Regions from separate parts of the Pelorhabdus sp. sgz311001 genome, predicted to be linked through region 1. Evidence: riboswitches for the same ligand, from Rfam matches in the RefSeq annotation. Region 1 holds a riboswitch; the other holds the start of a gene.
What was found. Region 1 has a riboswitch for lysine ahead of dapB (4-hydroxy-tetrahydrodipicolinate reductase). Riboswitches for the same ligand answer to the same signal wherever they lie in the genome.
Positions count from the first base shown of each region.

Region 1 (11,081 bases):
GTTAGCTCATAGGAATCAACGACAGGTACTCTTGCTTGTTAATAATGCAAAAGCGACAACTGGAATTGCGCCAATTGATACTATGCTAGAAAATCAAGCAGCAAGAAGTCAAGCGATAGAAAGTATAAGCGCCTATATTAAGAAATATCATTTAGATGGCGTAAATATTGATTTTGAAGGCGTATCAGCTGCACGTAAGCAAGATTTAACTACGTTTATGGCCGAATTGAGTCGTGAGTTAAAGCCGCAGGGCTATATCGTATCGATGGATGTTTTTCCAAAAGAAAATGAAAACAATGATGTGGCAGCGGTCTATGATTATGCCGCCCTGGCAAGTTATACTGACAAGCTGATTGTAATGACCTACGATCATCACGGAACTTGGAGTGATGCGGGAGCCATTGCTGATATAAGCTGGGTAGATCGCAGTGTAGTTTATGCTCTGAATTTTATTCCTAAGAAGAAATTATATCTTGGCTTGGCTGGCTATGGTTATGATTGGTCAGTAAAAGGCGTGACTAGTTTAGAGTATGGAGAAGTCAGTAAGTTGCAGCAAAAGTACCAAGCGAATGTTCTTTGGGACGAAACAAGTAAATCATCTCATTTTTCCTATCAAGAAAAAGATGGGACAAGCCATCAAGTATGGTTTGAGAATAGTCGCAGTCTGGCCTATAAGTTAGATTTGGTGAAAAAATATGATTTAGCAGGTGCGGCGCTTTGGAAGTTAGGTGAAGAAGATCCTGATTTTTGGCCAATGCTTCAGACAAAATGGATTCCATAGAGGAGGAGTTTTATGCGAACGAAACAACGAGTTATTCTAATTTTGTTGATTTTTTGTATCGTGCAAATTGCATCTTTTAGTGCCACGGCTATCGCAGCTACGCCTGATGTAGCACAAATTTTAACGGCTGCTACTACATCAACCGTTGCAGCTCCTACATCAGGCGGTGGTTTATTAGGTGGTTTGTTTAGCTTTATTTTTGAAAAAATATTAGGACCACTGCTGCATATTGGTGCTTCTAGTTCTAGTAATTCTTCCAGTTCTGGGAGTTTACCGCCAACAGGGATAAGCGGCGGAAGTCATAGCGGGAGCAGTAATAGTAAAGGAGCTCTTTACGGTAAAACAATTCTGATAGATCCCGGTCATGGTGGCACAAATCCTGGTTCAGTAGTCGGTAGTTTTCGTGAGTCTGATAATAACCTAGCTGTTGGTCTTAAAGTGAGAGACTTGTTGCGGCAATCCGGTGCTACCGTGATTATGACTCGTTCCAGTGATCAGACGGTGGCTCCGATCGGAAGTACACTTACGGAAGAATTAGCAGCAAGAGTGGCGATGGCTGAAAAAAATCAGGCTGATTTATTTATCAGCATCCACTCTAATGAAAATAATGATACAACAATTCATGGAGCTACGACTTATTACTCTAGCGCTGCTTCAACACAGTTGGCTCAATTAGTCCAAAGGGCATTGGTTCAAACGACTGGAGCAGTTGATAAGGGTGTTCAGCAAGCTAATTTTTACGTAATTCGTAATCCATCTATGCCAAGTATTTTGATTGAAATGGGATTTATGTCCAATCAGGAAGAAGCGATCCAGTTAAATAGTGATTCTTACCGAAACCAAATTGCACAAGGAATTTTCCAAGGCATATCTTCTTATTTTAACTTATAAAAAATCTGATTTTAATTGACAAATAAGCCGAAACAGAGTATATTAAATTGCTTTGTTTTGGCTTTCATTTTTTAGAAAACGCGAAAAAGGCAGGATTTAATTCGGCTTAAGCGAACATTAAGAAAAGAATAGATCGAATTATGGAAAAAAAGGAGCTTATCATGTATCAAAAATCGGTGCTGTCAAATGGAATCCGCGTTGTCACGGAAGAACTATCACATGTAAAGTCGATCAGCTTTGGTGTTTGGATTGGTACGGGATCGCGCTTTGAAACAGAAGAAAATCATGGGATTTCTCATTTCCTCGAACATCTTGTATTTAAAGGAACTGATCGGTTTACGGCACAGGAACTTGCGGAACGCGTTGACGCCATCGGCGGACAAATCAATGCCTTTACGGCTAAAGAATATACTTGTTTTTATATGAAAGTCTTAGATCATCATCTAGAATTCACAGCGGACCTTTTAGCGAATATGTTGATTCATTCTAAATTTCAAGAAACGGATTTAGAGAAAGAGCGTCAAGTTGTACTAGAGGAATTGCATATGTATGAAGATGCACCGGAAGAAATGATCCATGATCTTCATTTACAGCAGTTGTGGCCTCAGCATGCCTTGGGACGCAATATTTTGGGCACGAAAGAAGCAATTGAACGATTTAATCAGTCAATGCTACTGGCATATTATCAGGCTCGCTATCAGCCCGATAATATGGTAATTGCTGCTGCCGGACATTTACAGCATGAGGAAGTAGTTCGCGTAGTAGAAAAATATTTTGGCGCTTTGCAGGGAAAGGCGAAGGCGGTAGAGATCAAACGACCTTCCTATCAAGCTGCGTTAAAAGTAGAAGAAAAAGATACAGAACAGGTTCATATTTGTGTCAGTTTCCCCAGTGTTACTTATCTTTCGCCGGATATTTATAATGTGCATATTTTGAATAATCTTTTAGGCGGTTCCATGAGTTCGCGTCTATTTCAATCAATTCGCGAAGAACGTGGTCTTGCTTATTCTGTGTATTCGTATCAGACAAGTTATCGCGACTGCGGCCTTTTTAGCGTTTATGCCGGCACTCGTCCCGCCAACGCGCAGGAAGTACTTAACTTGATTTTAACAAATTGGCAAAAGTTAAAATCAGAAAAATTTTCAGCTCAGGAATTAGAGAAGAGCAAAGAACAGCTCAAGGGTAATCTATTTTTAGGCTTAGAAAGCTCAGGAAGCCGTATGTCGCGTATAGGCCGCAATGAACTGACTTTGGAGCGCTTTGTTTCTTTAGAAGATGTAGTGGCTAAAATTGATGCTGTTACTCCAAAGAGCTTACAGCATTTTCTCGATACGATCCATTTGGCTGATGTGTCCTGTACCGCTTTAGGTCCGATCCAAAGTCTCGAGATAGGAAAGGAGTTTTCTTAAGATGAAACAACGCGGTTTTTGTTGGGTAAAACAATATGAAACAGCTGGTTTTGCTTTGCCGAAGCGAAGTACTCGCTTTAGCGCTGGCTATGATATTGCCGCTGTGAGTACACTTACTCTAATGCCACAGACGGTAACGCTTGTACCGACTGGCTTAAAGGCGTATATGCAGTCTAATGAATATCTTGGTATTCATATACGATCTTCTTTAGCTGTAAAATCTGGAATTTGTCTTGCCAATGGGCAAGGAATTATTGACGCTGACTATTATGATAATCCAGACAATGAGGGCCATATTATGTTGGCTTTACTAAATCTTAGCAAAGAGCCTTTTGAAATAGTTCCTGGCATGCGTCTAGCTCAGGGGATTTTTTATTCTTATCTCACGGTAGATCAAGATGAAACGCCAGCAGAGCGCCAAGGTGGCTTTGGCAGTACTGGCAAGTAAATTTTTCTTCTTAAAGGAAAAGCTTTGGCATAAGCTAGTAAAAAGAGGAGGCTGATTATGGCCGAATTATTTTTACTTGCTTGTTTGGGCCTTAGCTTTTTCTTTTCGCTCAAATGGCGACTGAAGCGAATTCGCCAAAGCCCAGCCCTTAAAACAGCTGTTTCACCGTTATCAATGGCATTGACAGATCTGGTGGCAACGGCAGGGGGAATTTATTTATCGCTGATTATGGCTGCGGCTTTTTTGAAAATTGCTGTCCCGGAAGTGTTATTTATTTATGGACTAAGCTTTGACCCTCTCGCTTTTTTCTCGCTCCTTGTCACTTTACTACAGCCCTTATGGGGGATATTCTTTACTAAAGAATGAGAAGGTGGACTGCATGCGCTTATGGGAAATGAAAGGCAAAGAAGTCATTAACCTTGCTGATGGGTCACGTCTTGGCGTAGTTGATGAATGTGAGCTTTGTTTTGATGAAGCAACAGGAAGAATTCAGTCTATGCTGCTACCACGGTATGGCGACTTTTGGCAATTTTTCCGCTCAGAAAAAATTGCTGCGATTCCTTGGCCGACGATTAAACGAATTGGCCAGGATTTTATCTTAGTTGACGGACGCTCATCGAAAGCAATCGAATAATTTTGCTTTTGTATATTTCTCTTGCTTTAAGAGACAATATAAGAAGAGTCATTCTTGTTTATTGTCATTTTAAGGAGGGAAATACATGAGAGAAGGTACTGATACTTCACAAACGGGGACTGTTACGTCTGCTTATGACGCTTCGTTGTCGCAAACAGTTCGCCCGGGGTCAACGACTACGCTGGGAGCTATGAATCAGCCAAGTCAGATAGAATCTGGCGCGCCCCTTGCTACAGAAGTTTCTAATGCGAAATCTTCACAATCGGGAAATCAAGTAAGCGGCTCTATGGGAGCAGGCAGTTCTGTAACGATGGTTGTTGCTTCATTTGAACAGAAAAACCAGGCAGAACAGGCTGTAAATCAGCTTCGTCAGCAAGGATTTACGACAGAAGAAATTAACATTGTGGCTAAACAGCAAGCCGAAGGCGCCGAATCGACTGATTTTTATAATGACGATGTAACGGACGGGGCTTTGGCTGGCGGTACGCTTGGCGGCATTGGCGGGTTGCTAGTTGGCGCAGGCGCCTTGGCAATTCCCGGTATTGGTCCGATTGCCGCTGCCGGTCCGATTGCGGCAGCTCTAAGTGGTGCTGTAGCTGGCGGGATTGCTGGCGGTTTAATTGATTATGGTATTCCGGCAGAAGCCAGCAAAGATTATGAAGAAAAGATTACGCAAGGGAAAATTTTGGCTATGGTTCGTACTACGGGAACTAAAATATCACAAGCAAGCTCGATTTTTACACAAAATGGGGCTAGTGAGGTGAATACTCACGCGATTGGTCAATCGTGATACGCTGTTAATAAATTTGATAAAGACAAAAAAGTTGGTAATTTTCATTGACAGCTATTAGGAGAATGGTGTAAACTGTTACTAATTTCATATTTGTGAATCTTTATGATATAGAGGTGCAGGTAACAAGAGTACTTTCAGGAAGAGTAGCGTTGATGATCTGGAAGAAAAGGGTTAACTGCCGAAGTATAAGTAACTGCTAGGTTATTATACTGGTTTTGTGCCAAATAGGTATAAGACTGTCACCAATGATAAGCTTGGTGGAGCGCTATCTCATTTGATGTAAGAAGAAAACCTTTGAAGGAATTTACTTTTTACTTCTATGCGCTTCTAGAATTATCAGCCGGTGAATTGAAAGCCGGCTGTTTTTATTTTGATTTTATTTTAGGAGGTTTCATCATGGAGAAGATTACCGTATTAGTCAGCGGCGCTTGCGGCCGCATGGGCCAAGAGGTTGTAAAGGCTGTTGTGAGAGATGAATCTTTGGAATTGGTCGGAGCAGTCGATAAACATCATGCAGGCAAAGATATTGGTGAAATTGTAGGTTTAGGAAAGCTCAATGTCCCCATTGTTGCCGATTTAGCCGAAGCTTTGCAGCAAGGAAAAGCTTCCGTTATGGTTGATTTTACGAACCCTGACGCCGTGATGCCCAATATTCGTTTGGCTTTGAATAATGGGGTTGCACCTGTTGTTGGGACAACCGGATTTTCTACTGATGATGTACAGGAAGTACGCGCGCTTTGCCAAAAAACAGGTGTGAATGCTTTGATAGCACCAAACTTTGCGATTGGCGCCATTTTACTTATGAAGCTTTCGGTGCAGGCGGCGAAATATATGCCTCATGTAGAAATTATTGAACTACACCATGATCAGAAACTGGATGCTCCTTCAGGTACAGCGCTTCGCACTGCTGAGCTGATTGCTGAAGTCAGAGGAGAAATGAAACAAGGTCATCCCAATGAGGTAGAGAAAATTCCTGGTAGCCGCGGCGGTCAGCTTGCGGGAATTCCGTTGCACAGTGTTCGCTTGCCAGGCTATGTAGCTCATCAGGAAGTTATTTTCGGTGGTTTAGGGCAAACCTTGACGCTGCGCCACGATAGTATTTCACGCGAGTCTTTTATGCCTGGCGTTACGTTGGCTTGTAAGAAAGTGCTTACTACATCTGGCTTAACTTTTGGCTTAGAAAATATTTTGGACTAATTCTTATCAAATGATTCTAAATTTTTATGAGTTGGAGTGTGGATATGATGAAAAAACCAAATGTTGCTATTTTAGGAGCTACAGGTGCTGTTGGCAAAGAGTTTTTAACGCTGATTGAAGAACGGAAATTTCCTTTTAATGATTTAAAATTGTTGGCCTCCAAACGTTCAGCCGGTACGAAAATTGATTTTATGGGGAAAACTTATATTGTGGAAGAAGCAACGGAAGATTCCTTTAAAGGGATTGATATTGCTCTTTTTGCCGGTGGTTCAGCCAGCAAAACTTTTGCGCCTGCTGCGGTAAAAAGCGGTGCCGTTGTGATTGACAATTCCAGCGCTTTCCGTATGGATCCTGAGGTTCCTTTAATTGTGCCGGAAGTGAATCCTGAAGCGATTAAAGAACATAAAGGTATTATTGCCAATCCGAATTGCTCAACGATCATCATGCTTATGGCTTTAAAACCAATTTATGACCGCGTGAAAATTAAACGGATTGTTGTTTCTACCTATCAAGCCGTATCTGGTGCTGGTAAAGAAGGCATCGAAGAATTAACGAATCAGGTGGAAGCTGTCATGAATCATCGTTCGGTTGAAGCGAATATTTTGCCTAGCGCTTCCTTACCAAAGCATTACCAGATTGCTTTTAATTTACTGCCACAGATTGATGTTTTTGTGGAAGACGGCTATACCAAAGAAGAAATGAAAATGGTACATGAAACACATAAGATCTTAAATGACTATACTATAGGTATAACGGCAACAACGGTACGCGTTCCTGTATATCGCAGCCATTCTGAATCCATTAATCTGGAACTTGAAGGGCCGCTTTCTGTCGAGGCAGCTAAAGAGGTTTTGGCAGCTTTCCCAGGCGTAATTGTAGAAGACGATCCAGCGCAGCAGATCTATCCTATGCCGCTGTTTACTTCTGATAAAGATGATGTTTTTGTCGGACGAATTCGTCCTGATAAGTCGGTACAATACGGTTTGAATCTTTGGGTAACAGGCGACCAGATTCGAAAAGGCGCCGCACTGAACGCGCTCCAAATTGCCGAGTATATGATTCAAGAAGAATTAGTTTGAGGTGTCGTAAATGCGGATACTTGTTCAGAAATTTGGCGGGACTTCTGTGGCTACGCCAGAGGCACGCCAACGGGTTGTTAAAAAAGTAAAAGAAGCTATGGCTGAAGGGTATGCACCAGTAGTTGTTGTATCAGCCATGGGGCGGAAAGGCGCTCCTTATGCGACAGATACGCTGTTATCAGTCCTTAACGAAGCCAATCCTAAAGTAGCAAAGCGAGAAGTGGATTCACTGCTTTACTGCGGTGAAATGATTTCTGCTTCCGTTATGGCAGCAACGCTGCAAGTTGCCGATGTGGCTAGCGTAATGCTGACAGGCGGTCAAGCCGGCATTATTACAGATGATCAATTTACCAACGCACGCATTCTAAAAATTGATACAGCTCCTTTGCTACGATTGCTTAAGGCCGGTAAAATTCCTGTGGTTTGTGGTTTTCAAGGCGTCACAAAAAATGGTGAATTTACCACTCTAGGGCGGGGCGGCAGTGATACGACAGGCGCTGCGCTTGGCGCCGCCTTAGAGGCAGAGCGCGTAGAAATTTATACAGATGTAGACGGAATTATGACAGCTGATCCACGGATGGTTACGAATGCCCGGATTCTTGACTGTGTGAGTTACGGTGAAATTTGTCAAATGGCGCATCAAGGTGCGAAAGTGATTCATCCACGAGCGGTAGAAATTGCTATGCAGAAAAATATCCCGCTTGTTGTAAAGTCAACTTTCAGTGACGCTCCTGGTACGCTCATTACAACATTAGCGGCAGAAACTGGTGAAGGTTCTGCCGTGTCTGATCGAGTGGCTACCGGTGTTGCTTATCTTGGTTCGATCGCTCAGGTTAAGATTGATGTAAACTCGACAGCGTCCCATGAAGCAGCATCTCAGGTTTTTCGGGCTATGGCGGAAAACAATATTAGCGTTGATCTGATTAATGTTCATCCTGGGCAAATTATGTTTACAGTAAAACAGGAATATATTCCGCTTGCGCAGACCAAGCTAAAAGACCTTGACTTTTCTCCAGAAATTTTAGCTGATTGTGCTAAGGTTTCTGTAGTTGGCGGCGGTATGCGCGAAGTTCCTGGGGTTATGGCGAATTTCGTTGATGCCTTGACAACAAGCCGAATCGAAATTTTGCAAACAGTAGATTCGCACACCTCCATTTCAGCACTAGTGCGGCAAGATGATGTAAAAGCTGCACTCTTAGCGCTTCATGAACGGTTTGGCCTGGCCTAACAGGCAGACGCTTTTTATCTGAGGAGGAAATTACATGAATTCTTTTGGCCGAATATTAACAGCTATGGTCACGCCTTTTCATGACAATGGCTCGGTCAATTATGAAGCCGCGAGTCAATTGGCTCAGTATCTTGTCAGTAACGGATCAGACGGACTCGTTGTTGCTGGCAGTACTGGCGAAGCTGCTACAATGACGAAACAAGAGAAAATTGAACTTTTTAAAACAGTACTGGCCGCAGTAGGCGATAAAGCGACCGTTATTGCTGGTACTGGAACGAACGATACGCAATCTACCATCGATATGACGCAGGCCGCTGAAGCAGTAGGCGTACATGGCGCTTTGGTAGTAGGCCCTTATTATAATAAACCACCGCAAGAAGGGTTTTATCAGCACTTTAAAGCAGTAGCAAATGCAACGACTTTGCCGATTGTTATATATAATGTGCCAGGCCGAACCGCTTCCAATATCTTGCCTAGTACGATTATTCGTCTTAGTGAAATAAAAAATATCGTAGCTGTCAAAGAATCGAGCGGCAATCTTGATCAGTTTGCTGAGGTTGTCAGCAATACGCCTGAGGACTTTTTAGTCTACAGCGGTGATGATTCATTAGCTTTACCAGGCTTAGCTGTCGGCGCTCATGGCGTAATCAGCGTAGCTGCGCATATTGCCGGAAAGCCCATGCAGAGCATGATACAGTCTTTCTTGGCAGGCGATACGAAACGTGCCGCTAAATTACATCAGGCTCTCTTAGCCATTTATAAAGGACTCTTCATCACAACAAATCCGATTCCTGTTAAAACAGCTGTGTCCATGTTAGGCCTTGCGGTAGGGCCGCTACGGTTGCCGCTGATCGCAGCAACAGAACAGGAGCGGCTTCAAATTGCGGCAACCGTGAAGCTGGCTCAGTCGCTATCTCTATAAATTATCGTTAAAAAGTTAAAAGAAAAAAGACTGCAGATAGGCTTGCTACTTGTTGTGGCAAGCCTTTTGTATTACTTTGTGTTACATTTGTATTACTTTATCTAAATCCGTATATAATAAAGTTGCAATTATAAGTTTTGCTTGTTGCTAACATGTAAATAGTGTATAATAAATCTGGAAGAATTGTTCGGCAGTAGTTTTTTGTAAGTAAATGAACGGCTTTTACCGATGAGAGAGCGGACAAATAAATCGGCAATTTTACTATGCTTGCTTTTATGGTAATTGAATCTACTTGTTTTTTTGGAGGTGTATATTTTATTGGCTAAAATACCGCAGAAAATTCAGATTATTCCTTTGGGCGGCTTAGGCGAAATCGGAAAAAATATGACTGTCGTTCGTTATGGCGATGAGATACTTGTTATTGATTCCGGCCTAATGTTTCCTGAAGATGACATGTTAGGGATTGATCTTGTCATTCCTGATATTTCTTATTTGATTGAAAATCGTGACATGATTAAAGCAATTGTTTTAACTCATGGCCATGAAGACCATATTGGGGCGTTGCCCTACGTATTGAAGCAACTGAATGTACCTGTTTATGGTACGCGACTGACTCTGGGAATTTTGCAAGGTCGCTTGAAAGAAAATAATGTTTCGACAGCCAATCTTGTTCCGGTTCAGCCGGGAGATCAAATTCAGTTGGGAATTTTTAAAGTTGGTTTTATTCGTGTAAGTCACAGCATTGCCGATGCTGTTTCTTTGTCCATAAAAACGCCGCTTGGTACGATTGTCCATACCGGCGATTTCAAGCTCGATCAAACTCCCGTAGACGGTAAAGTAACTGATTTTCACCGTTTTGCAGAACTAGGCGACCAAGGCGTTCTTGCACTGTTAGCTGACAGTACGAATGCAGAAAGACCTGGTTATACCAAAAGCGAGAGTTCAGTCGGTATTGCTTTTGATGAAACATTCCGCAATGCCAGAGAACGCATTATTATTGCAACTTTTTCTTCCAATATTCATCGTTTGCAACAGGCGATTGACATGGCCTGCAAGTATAAGCGCAAGGTGGCTATTATTGGCCGCAGCATGGTCAATGTAGTGAATATTGCTATGGAACTTGGTTATATGAACATTCCCGAAGGGATTCTTATTGATATTGATGAAATTAATAATTATCCCGCTTCAGGTGTAGTTATTTTGACAACAGGCAGTCAAGGCGAGCCGATGTCCGCTTTAACGCGTATGGCTATGTCTGATCATAAAAAGGTTGATATTGTACCAGGGGACACAGTGATTATCTCGGCAACACCCATTCCTGGGAATGAAAAATCTGTTGCTAGAACGATTGACTTCTTGTTTAAGCAAGGGGCAGAAGTGATTTATGATAAAAATTCGGGTATTCACGTATCAGGACACGCTAGTCAAGAAGAATTAAAGATGATTCATAATTTAATTCGTCCCAAATTTTTCATTCCTGTTCACGGCGAGTACCGGCATTTAATTAAACATGCCAAATTAGCGCAAGAACTTGGTATGGAAAAACAGAATATTCTTGTTGGCGAAAACGGCCAAGTTTTAGAAATTAGTCAGGATAAGGCCCAGATTAATGGTAAAGTCACAGCAGGTAAAGTACTTGTTGATGGCTTAGGTGTCGGTGATGTCGGCAATATTGTATTGCGCGATCGTCGTCAATTAT
Region 1 is NZ_JBVXUT010000001.1:1,102,514-1,113,594, reverse strand. It holds gene AC0MXB_RS05725 (glycosyl hydrolase family 18 protein) at 1-781, shown strand, start outside; gene AC0MXB_RS05720 (N-acetylmuramoyl-L-alanine amidase family protein) at 794-1,672, shown strand; gene AC0MXB_RS05715 (M16 family metallopeptidase) at 1,834-3,081, shown strand; gene dut (dUTP diphosphatase) at 3,083-3,529, shown strand; gene AC0MXB_RS05705 (hypothetical protein) at 3,587-3,895, shown strand; gene AC0MXB_RS05700 (YlmC/YmxH family sporulation protein) at 3,909-4,163, shown strand; gene AC0MXB_RS05695 (general stress protein) at 4,249-4,953, shown strand; lysine riboswitch at 5,057-5,232, shown strand; gene dapB (4-hydroxy-tetrahydrodipicolinate reductase) at 5,353-6,153, shown strand; gene AC0MXB_RS05685 (aspartate-semialdehyde dehydrogenase) at 6,201-7,232, shown strand; gene dapG (aspartate kinase) at 7,243-8,460, shown strand; gene dapA (4-hydroxy-tetrahydrodipicolinate synthase) at 8,495-9,382, shown strand; gene AC0MXB_RS05670 (ribonuclease J) at 9,701-11,081, shown strand, end outside.

Region 2 (11,081 bases), on a different contig from region 1:
GTCGATATAATCGATCGCCTTCGGATTCATGTTCAATAATGCGACCGCAGCGCGCTTCAATTTTTAGCCGCTTTTCCTTTAGATCCGGCAGATAAGAGCAGGCCCGCTCCATTTGCTTCGCGCTTTTCGCTACGAGAGCCGCTAAAAGCAACGCACCTTCGGAAGCACTGTTTACATTATAAAGAGTCATTCGTTCGGCAATTCCTTGGACACCATCAATGACATCGTCGATTTTTTGCGCCAAGGCATAAATATCTTCTCGGTCAAGCGGTGTAATAAACGTATCATTTAGACGTCCGACAATTTTATCCGTCACTTTATCGGCCTGTTTTTCCAAATCATCCACTTTACTGAATAAATCAGCTAATTGTTCCGGATGACTCATTGCCTCAAGCAACATATCGGCGCTTTGCCGCACAAGCACAGTTAACTCGGCAATATATTCATAAAAATTCCCGTCTCTCGGCTTCAGTCGAAATCCCATACTTGTCCCTCCTAATCGTACAACCTCTTTGATTATAGCTTAGCTTTTTCCTCTTGTCGAATAGGTTTTTTACCTTATCAACGCTCTTTTTTAAAGAAAAATTATTCTGTAAATTTTAAAAATAGCTTATTTTGTTTTCCCATGTCATAATTTGTTTTCAATTGTCTCTAAAACAGTTTTTAAGACTTTAATCCTAGCATAAGGCTTTGATTCGGCTTCAACAATGGTCCAGGGAGCATAGGAAGTGCTTGTACGGAAAAACATTTCATCAACTGCCGTTTCATACTGTTCCCACTTTTCACGATTACGCCAATCCTCACCAGTAATCTTCCATTCCTTCTCTGGCGTCGACTGCCGTTCTTCAAAGCGGCGCTTTTGTTCTTCCTTACTGATATGAAGCCAAAATTTAATGATGGGAGCGCCAAAATGAGCCCATTGCTCTTCCATTTCATTGATTTCCCGATAGGCCCGGCGCCACTCTTCCTCACGGCAAAACCCTTCCACACGTTCAACCATGACCCGACCGTACCAGCTACGATCAAAAATGGCAATATGCCCCTGCTTGGGCATGCTTCGCCAAAATCGCCACAAATAATGATGGCTTTTTTCTTCATCATTTGGGGCGGCAATCGGCACAACCGTATAGCCCCGCGGGTCCATATGTTGCGTCAAGCGGCGAATCGCCCCGCCTTTACCGGCGGCATCCCAGCCTTCAAAAACAATAAGTACCGGCATTTTTTTCGTATAGATAGTATATTCAATTTCACGAATTCTTTCCTGATACTTCTTAAGTTTTTCCTGATACGTCGCCTCATCGATCGTTAAAGACAGATCCACTTCGTTCAACATAGAGCTTTTCAACAGTTTTTGATCAAACTGTGCTGCCGTAAATAAGGGATCAACAGTAGGTAGAGTATCCGACAAAACACTCGCTTTCTGTTCCTGCTCGCGTCGAATCAAGTCAATTTTTTCTTCCAACGCTTGCGCAAAAGCTGTCAAAATTTTCACAGTAGCAAACCGCTTGTCAGTTGCCTCGACAATCAGCCAAGGCGCCGCATCTGTATCCGTTTTTTCCAGCATGACTTCCACAGCTTGCAAGTAGTTTTCATAAGCATTATGATGCTCCCAATCTTCTGCGGTAACCCGCCAGGCTGAAGCAGGATCGCTCGCTAGCTTTTCGAGCCTTTCTTTTTGCTCTTTACGACTTATATGCAAAAAAAGTTTGATCATAACAGCGCCCTCAGCTACAAGCTGCCGTTCAAAAGAAGGTATCTCTTGATAGGCATTCGCTACTTGCTCTGCTGTTGCTGTTTGCGTAACTTTTTCTACTAAAACACGGCGGTACCAACTGCGGTCAAAGATCGCAATGCGTCCTTTCGGCGGAATTTTCGTCCAAAACCGCCAGAAATAAGATCGCGCCGCCTCTTCGGCGCTTGGCTCATGAATTGCAAAAACTTGAAAGCCCCGGGGATCAAGCGCTTGCAGCAATTCGTTAACTAAGGTTCCTTTGCCTGCGGCTTTCCAGCCCTCAAAAACGAGAATAACCGGAATCTGTAAATCTCGAGCCTGCCGTTGCAGCAGACCGACTTTTTTTCTTAGTTCAGAAACAACCTTACGATACGTATCTTTGTCTAGCTTTTTTTTCAAGTCTACTTTTTCCAGCACGAAGTTACACCGCCTTATTTCTGTTTTGGGTCTAGTCCGCAAATTAACAAAAATTTAATCATTTGGCAACATCATAATGCTTATTTTCGCATATACTACAAATGTAAGTGCTATTGAATTTTAAACAAAGCTGACTTGACTTTATGCAGGTACAGCGATCTAACCGCTCAATGAGCGGTTATTTTCTTGCTCTGCCAAAGTCCACTACTTATACTGTAACATTCTAGCGAATATTGGTAAAGAAAAAAGAACAAGCTAAAAAGAATCCTTCTTTTTGCTTGTTCTTTCATTTTGTCTGTTAAAAAATTTATTTTACCGTTGCAGCAGCTGTCTGCTGCACAGAAGGAGCCTCTAAATCAAGTGTTGCAAAATAATCATCAAGTGTTTCTGCTCGGCGAATCATTTTGACTGCGCCATTTGGCTGTAACAAAAGCTCAGCGGAACGAAGTTTTCCATTATAATTGAAGCCCATAGCATGGCCATGTGCACCAGCATCATGAAGAACGAGTAAATCGCCAATATCAATTTTGGGTAAAGCTCGGTCAATAGCAAATTTATCATTATTCTCACATAATGAGCCTGTTACGTCATAGATGTGGTCAAGCGGAGCTGTTTCTTTGCCAACGACAGTAATATGATGGTAAGAACCGTACAGAGCCGGACGCATCAAGTTGGCCATGCAAGCATCTAAGCCAATATAATTTTTGTAAATTTCCTTTTTATGAATCGCTGTTGTCACTAAGTAGCCATAAGGACCTGTGATCATACGACCGCACTCCATAGCAATCTTTAATGGTGCTAAGCCGTTCGCTACGATTTTAGCTTCATAAGCCTTTTTCACTTCCTGGCCTAAATATTCTAAATCGATCGCCTGCTGTTCCGGTTTATAAGGAATCCCGACACCGCCGCCTAAATTAACAAACTCAAGGGAAATGCCCAATTTTTCTTTTAGTTCGACAGCTAAGTCAAACATCATATTCGCTGTACCAATCAAGCCAGACGGATCTAATTCATTTGAGCAAACCATCGTATGAAGGCCAAACCGTTTTACGCCTTTTTCCTGCATGCGTTTATAGGCTGTAAACAGCTGTTCTTTCGTCAAGCCATATTTCGCTTCTTCGGGATAACCGATAATGGTATTACCGCCGCTTTCCATAAGCGGTCCCGGATTGTAACGAAAACAAATGATTTCAGGAATTGATGCTACTTTTTCTAAAAAGTCAATATGAGTAATATCATCAAGATTAATAATAGCGCCAAGTTCACGAGCTTTGCGAAATTCCGCCGGCGGCGTATCATTAGAGGTGAAAATAATGTCTTCGCCTGATAAACCAACGCGTTCTGATAAAACAAGCTCAGCCATAGAGCTGCAGTCGGCGCCAACGCCTTCTTCTTTTAAAAGAGCCATAATATGGGGATTCGGCGCCGCTTTGACGGCAAAGTATTCTTTAAAAGCTGGGGCCCAGGAAAAGGCCTGTAAAAATCGACGTACATTGGCGCGAATCGCCGCTTCATCATAAATGTGAAAAGGCGTAGGATACTGATTTACAATCGCTTCTAGTTGTTCGCGAGAAAAGGGCAGTGTTTTTTCTGACATGAATGATCCTCCTAGCGGGATATACCCAAAATAATATAGCGGTCGCTGAGAACTCCCCGCAACCGCCTAGTATAAACTTAAGCTTTGCAAGATAGCACTCCATCCGGTCTTGGATGACAGTTTGACTCCTCTTCAAAGCCAAACCAGCAAAAACCCCAGCCAGGGATTTTCACTTCGGCGGAAATGCCTTTCTGCTCCGTCATCGCCGGCCCGCTCAAAAGCATACTCTTCATTTTCCGCTCCTCTATCATAGCATCATTATTGAATTGTTTTGGCCCTAGTATAAGTTCTTTTACCTCATACTGTCAACTCTTTTTCCGTATTTTTTCATCGAAAGGTTACATTTATTTGCTATCCGAGCCTTTTTTGTCTTCCCAATAGTCAATGGATGTCTTTTCGCCATCACTAATAAAATGATGCTCTACCATAAAATTTAGTAAACCAGCCATGGTTTCGCGGCTTAAAACATGCTCTAGACGACAGGCGTCTTCTTCGGCAACAGCGGGAGCCACGCCCAGCGTATCTTTTAAAAAGCTGGTAAGAATCTTATGGCGATTGGCAATACATAATGCCAGCTCGGCGCCACGTTCGGTAAGACGAATCGGCTTATAAGGCAAATAGAAAATCAAGCCGTGCTTGGCTAAATTTTGCAACGCACCTGTTACGCTGGCCATTCGAACTTTCATCTTTACAGCAATATCTTTAACACGAACCTCTTGGCCATCTAGGCCTAGCCCGTAAATGGTTTCCAAATAATTCTCCATACTAGGAGTCAGTGCCAATTTCACAGAGCTCTCTCCCATCTTTATATAGCTGATAATCATTCTCTCTTTAAACATATTTCTTTATTATAGGCAGAAATAGTACCACTGTCAAAGGAAAAGGTAAAATCAAATGAAGTTGATAGCTTGCAAAAAAACAAGAAAAAAGAAAATATTTTCGTATATTTCCCATTAATAATCCGAGAAAAACAAATTTGACCTTTTGGCTAATTAGACTTTTACTGACCTTTAGTTTATACTAAAGCCATAAAGAAAAAGCAATCAATTAAGGAGGTTGATCTTATGTTTGACATGGTTCCTTTCAAAAAAACAGCAATGCCAACAAAACGCGGCGACTATTTCAGCAATTTCCTTGACAACTTCTTTGATGAAGATTTCTTTGCTCCCTTCAATCAATTTGGCACTTCCTTCCGAGTTGACTTAAAGGAAACGCCAGAAGCTTATCAGATCGAAGCCGATCTTCCCGGTATCGACAAAGAAGCAATCCAGCTTGAATACAAAGATCATTATCTGACAATCGCTGCCAACCGGGCTGAAAAAGTCGAAGAAAACCACGATGGCTATGTCCGTCGCGAAAGAAAGTTTGGTCAATTTCAACGAAGTTTCTATATTGATAATGTGGTAGAGAATGAGATTAGCGCCGAATTTAAAAATGGCGTTCTCTTCGTAATTTTACCGAAAAAAGAAAAAGTTACAGCTCCGTCTCATCAAATTCCCATTAAATAAAGCGGTCCCTCTCAAACCAATCGAGTCCCAACAATTCATAAAAGCGGGCTGGAGAAAACTTGACTTTAAGTTTTCTCCAGCCCTTTATTTTCTTACGGCATATCAAAGGTTATGATTTTTCCAGTCAACTCATTCCCGGCAATCTCAACAACGGCAATAGAAGCTTTCTCGCCGCGATGAGGATAGCCGACACTACCTGGATTCAAATAGAGACGTCCGGCATTTTTTTCCATAAAAGCGCTATGAGTATGCCCAAATAAAATAAGATCCGCCTCATAATGTGTGCCCCAGTAAAAAAGTTCTGTTAAATCCTGCTTCACATGATAGCGGTGACCATGGGTTAACCAAATCTGCTTGCCCATGACTTCGAGAAACTCATCATATTTCGCTTGCGTCCAACCATCGGTATTGCCTGCTACGGCTACAGTCGGCACAGAAGTCCACTGCAACAAGAAATCTATATCCTGACTGTAATCGCCGCAATGAAGCCACATATCAACAGGGCCGCTATACTGCAGCGCTTTTTCTATAGCCAGACGATTGCCGTGGCTATCACTCATGACTCCTATTTTCACGGAAACATCGCCGCCAATTTATGCGCCATTTCTTTAAGAGCCAGACCGCGATGGCTTAACTGATTTTTTTCTTCGATGGACACTTCACTAAGCGTCTTTCCCAGCTCTGGTACAAAGAAGAGAGGGTCGTAGCCAAAACCGCCACTCCCTTGCGGCGCCTGCAAAATAAGACCTTCACAAACGCCGTCTGCTGTCAACAGAACCTCTCCGTCAGGACCTGCCAGTACCAAGCTGCAGCGAAACCGTCCCGTTCTCGCCTCCTCTGGCACACCTTTCAAAGCATGAAGTAGCTTTTCATTGTTTTGTGCGTCCGTGGCCTGCTCGCCGGCATAGCGAGCGGAATAAACTCCCGGCGCTAATTGCAGCGCATCCACTTCTAAGCCGGAGTCATCAGCCAAACAGAATTTCTTCGTCTGTTTGGCATATTCGACGGCTTTCTTAGTGGCATTGGCTAAAAAAGTTGCGCCATCTTCTGCTACTTCGCCAAAATCACCGCACTGATCTAGTGCGAGGACTGTTACGGGAAGATGCGAAAAATATTCGGCAATTTCCTTGATCTTTCCCTTATTTTTACTTGCTACTACAATTTCTTGTTTTGCCACACTAACCGCCCTCGCTTTGTATCTATTGTCTCATCCATCTTTAATTCTATAATTCTTCTAATATATCATCGCGCTTATCCTGAATAAAATAATGCTCATAGCGCTCTTCCTGCTTGGCCTTGTAAACGGCTTCACGGGCTTCTTGTCGGCAAGCCGGACAAGCGTCTTCCTCAACTACAGCAACAAAAGCGCTCTGGCTGTCATAATAACTCGTCTCAGCTTCTGTAGCAATTGTCATAAACGAGCGGCAATGACGGCAAAGCCGTACCTTTTCTAGTTGTTGCTCGCGAATGCCGCTGTCATCATAATAAATATTTTTACGCCGTGAAAAAAAATCGCCCCATTTATTCATTTCAGCCGTTCTTAATTCGTCTCTGGCTCGCCAAATCGCCGTCTGATCAGCTACTAACTTCTTGAGGTAAGCCATATCCGAGCGCCCTCGTTTGGCAGCAATATCTGGTTCGATGACCCGGCTATAGTCAAGACCGGCCATAGCCAAAATGATCCCAACATTCACATAGGGAAGGGCATCTTCAATGGAATACCCGCCTTCTAGTACCGCAATATGAGCATTTAACTTTTCAGCCAGTCGCGCATAACCTTGGGCGGTAATCGCCATATTTGCCAAAGGATCGCTATAATGATTATCCTGCCCGGCGGAATTGATAATCAGCTCCGGCTGAAAATCCTCCAGCATTGGCAAAACAAGCTGATCAATCACATAATGCAGCCCCACATCATCCGTTCCCGGCGGCAAAGGTAAATTAATGGTCGTGCCAAAAGCCCTCGGACTACCTAGTTCATTTGCGAAGCCTGTTCCTGGATAGAGAGTGCGACCGTCTTGATGAAATGAAATAAAAAGCGTATCAGGATCATGATAAAAAATATCTTGCGTTCCGTCGCCATGGTGTACATCCGTATCGACAATCGCCACACGTTTAATGCCAAAATGCCGCCGCATATGGGCAATCATAATTGCCTCCATATTAACAGTACAAAACCCTCGCGTACCATGAACCACTTTCATAGCATGATGTCCTGGCGGTCGTACCAAAGCAAAGGAGCGATCCACTTTTCCCTGATAAACGGCTTTTGCTGCTGTAATTGCGCCGCCTGCCGCTACCAGATGAGCTTCTTTAATATGAGCGGCTACAGAAGGAACACCAATATGAACGCGCTCTAAATCGCGCAGCGTAGCAAGCTCCGGCCGATATTCGATAATATTGGGCAGATCAAGCAGCCCTTCTTCCTCAATTTGATCACGCGTATATAACAGACGCTCTTCCCGTTCGGGATGAGTCGGCGTAATGGCCCAATCAAAAGCTGGGAAAAAAACAAGTCCTAGTTTATTCATGACTGCCAGCCTCCTTGTGACGTTGCAAAGAAAGCAAAACGCCCGGTTTGATCTGTTCTCGGCAGGAAATCATTTTTCCCACAGTCTGAAAGCCTCGAATCATATTGAATTCTTCTTGATACACTTCCTCTATGTTGGATGCGTCCATACCTGCCGCTGCAGCTTGGCGCGCTAATTCTTCTCTCGCTATTTTTTGCGCATCGGCAAGAGAAAAATTCTTTTTGTCAATTTTTTCTTTCCGCATAAGTTCAGGAATCGTATAATAGGAAGCCGCAGTATCGGCGCGAAGCGTTAACGCCATTGTCGGCCGAGAAACAGCGGCTCCAACGGCATTGGCAATTTCAGCATATTCCGGCACAAGGTAAGGTAAATCAAACTGTTGCGCCACTGTAGGAATCAGACCAGCCGCCGCCCCGCCAACGCCCAAAATTGTCTTCGGTGTAAACGGATCAGGATGAATCAAGTCATTGACTGTATAAACAGGCTGCAGTTCTTCTTCGGCAATCGTTGCCGCGATAGCTTCCTGAATCGTCGCAGCGGCAACAGTCATAATCTCAGCAGCCACTTCCGAAAGACTCTGACCGGGAATGGCCAGATTCATAATCGCCTGACAAGCAGCCGCTTCATTCCCAAAAACCATCTGTTGCGCTGCAATCATGGCATCAGATAAGGTTGGCTCATGCCCCCCTACGGCAATAGGCGGTCCCTTACGCACAGGGCCGACTTTCATTTCACCAGCTTCACGGCGCACGTAACTATCGCCGCCGATGCCGACTGAACGGAGCCGGAAAGCGCGCACTGACGTAGCATAACCTGCTATCTTGGCCCCACGCTGGGCAAAAAGCGCCTGCCCCTTGCGCCATAAAGCAATATCCGTTGTGGTTCCGCCAATATCTAACGAAATAGCGTCTTCGCCTTCTGGCGCCAAAGCCATAATACCAAGTACGCTGGCAGAGGGACCTGTAAACACAGCCTCGACTGGCGACTTTCTAGCAACAGCCAGCGGCAGCGTTCCACCGTCGGCCTTTAAAATATGAACAGGCGCCGCAATCGAACGCTTGCCAAGGGCTGCTTCCACCGAATCGGCAAAAGCATTAAACAGATCATAGCAGGCGGCATTATAGTAAGCCGCATTGGCACGACGGACAAAATTTAAAGAACCGCTGACCGTAGAGGCGGCGGTAACATGTTTGGCCTGTTTTTCTCGCAGCCACTGGACGACACATTCCTCATTCATTGGATTACGCACGGCAAATTTACCGGCTACGGCAAATGATTTACCGGTGATCGGACCAAGATCAGCGAGCAAGGCCGTTTGCTCCGGCTTCATAGCTACGCGTCCGCGATGGTCCACATAGCCAGCAGCTACATATGGCTTTACCGGAAACAGTCCTTCTGTATTCATGCCCGGACCAGGCATCAAGACAAGTTGTACCGGATCAAGCCGATTTTCAACAATTGCATTGGTGACAACCGTTGTTGAGAGGGCGACACGGGAAATTTCCTCTGGAGCGATATGGGCAATAGCTGCATCTAGAGCCGTTAACACCCCTTGTAATAAGTCTTGATGCGTCGTCGCTGCCTTACTCTTTGCAACAATTTTTCGGTCTGAAACTAAAACTGCATCTGTAAAGGTTCCGCCAACATCAATGCCTAACCACACGGTTATTCCCTTCCTTCTTTACTGCTCTCGGCCATACACGCAGCAGCCAATAGCACCGTTTAACTGCGGCTCAGCCGGAATCACAACAGAAACGTCCAAATCCTTTTCTAACATACGAGCAAGAGCTTTACCCCAAGCGACTCCCCCAGTAAAAACTAAAACGGGGCTTTTTAAAGTGATAAGCAACGGGCGAATTCGTTTTACAATGGAAGCATTCACCCCTGCCGCCAAAGAAGCCGTGCTGTGACCTTCGACTATGCGGCCAATGAGTTCCGATTCCCCAAAGATAGCGCAAGTTGAACTAAGCTCTACAGGGTTCTCATCATAATCCCCCAGTTCTTCCAAGGAAATTTGTAAAACCGTCGCCATATTTTCCAAATAACGCCCCGTACTAGCAGCGCATTTATCATTTGTCTCAAAATCAAGCATTTTTCCCTTACGGACCTTAATCACCTTACTGTCTTGACCGCCAAGATCGAGTAACGTAAAATCTTGGAGTCCCGTTTGTTCAATAGCGCCAAGCATATGGGCCTTCAATTCGGGAATCACCGTAGCTTTGGCAATCGCTAACGTATTTCGACCGTAACCTGTGGCTACAACCTTGGTTACATCGGCAAATCCTAGCGCAGCAAAATCAACAACAAGCTCACCATCTACTTGCTTGCCGTATTGACGATAGAAAGCAACTGTTTCATAAAGGGCTTTATGAACAATTTGTTTTTGATCCATAATCACAACTTTGACAGAACGACTGCCTAAATCAATTCCACAAATCATTTTTTCACCTCACTTCAGCATCTCTAAAAAACTATCTAGGCGTAATTTAGTCCGCGCATCCAGCTTTCCCGGCCGATCTCCCTCAATGGTCAGCATGGGAATCTCCAATTTTTTTCGAAAAATAATATCTTCAATCTGCCGAAAACAAAAGCTCTGCACATAATGAATCAAACCATCGAGATGCCTTAGCTCAATCTGCTCTTCGATATCGGCTAAGCGGGGAAAAACACCATAGGGATAGGTATAACGACGATACTGTTCGACAAGATCATTTTCTTGATTCGGCATAGAAAATTGCCGCTGCACTTCATTAAATACAACACGGGCGCCTTGCGTTTCGACATAATCATAAATTTCGGGCATAATCGGCGGCACGCCAATAAAACCTAAGCGAAGCTTTTGTTCATAAGGATTTTTGCTCCTCGCTTCCGCTAAAAAGGTATCAAGCTCTGCCTCAAACGCCCCTACATCGCCGTTAAAATCACTGCTGGAAACAAGATAGAGATGATTATAAAAACCATTTACTTGATTCGTTTCCCAGGTAAGACGATCTAGTTCAACGAGTTTTTCCCGTACTGACTTTAGGCGTTCTTTCACTTCATACGTTGCATCCCAAGTCGTGCCTAAGGCGCTGATTAGCTTTTCCATTTGCAGTTTCAGCATATCATAATCACGATCTTCAGGATAGGCAAAAGGAATTGTCTTAATTCCCTCTAGCTGATATGTCTCCATGAGCGCCTGCGTATTGCTGCAATCTCCTTGAGTAACGGCTATCACTTCTTGAATCGCGTCCTGCTCTAAAGCAACCGAATAAAGGCCCTTAATCCAGCCACAGCAATTGCGGGGAAACCCAGCT
Region 2 is NZ_JBVXUT010000004.1:123,403-134,483, forward strand. It holds gene AC0MXB_RS11605 (DUF47 domain-containing protein) at 1-484, opposite strand, end outside; gene pap (polyphosphate:AMP phosphotransferase) at 629-2,149, opposite strand; gene AC0MXB_RS11615 (diaminopimelate decarboxylase family protein) at 2,457-3,746, opposite strand; lysine riboswitch at 3,831-4,001, opposite strand; gene AC0MXB_RS11620 (metal-dependent transcriptional regulator) at 4,091-4,534, opposite strand; gene hsp18 (heat shock protein Hsp18) at 4,811-5,254, shown strand; gene AC0MXB_RS11630 (metallophosphoesterase family protein) at 5,347-5,814, opposite strand; gene AC0MXB_RS11635 (XTP/dITP diphosphatase) at 5,826-6,431, opposite strand; gene AC0MXB_RS11640 (histone deacetylase family protein) at 6,478-7,785, opposite strand; gene AC0MXB_RS11645 (hydantoinase/oxoprolinase family protein) at 7,778-9,448, opposite strand; gene AC0MXB_RS11650 (acyl-CoA dehydratase activase) at 9,467-10,225, opposite strand; gene AC0MXB_RS11655 (2-hydroxyacyl-CoA dehydratase family protein) at 10,235-11,081, opposite strand, start outside.
Region 2: it holds a riboswitch for lysine, as region 1 does, so the genes downstream of both, AC0MXB_RS11615 (diaminopimelate decarboxylase family protein) here and dapB (4-hydroxy-tetrahydrodipicolinate reductase) in region 1, are expected to answer to the same signal.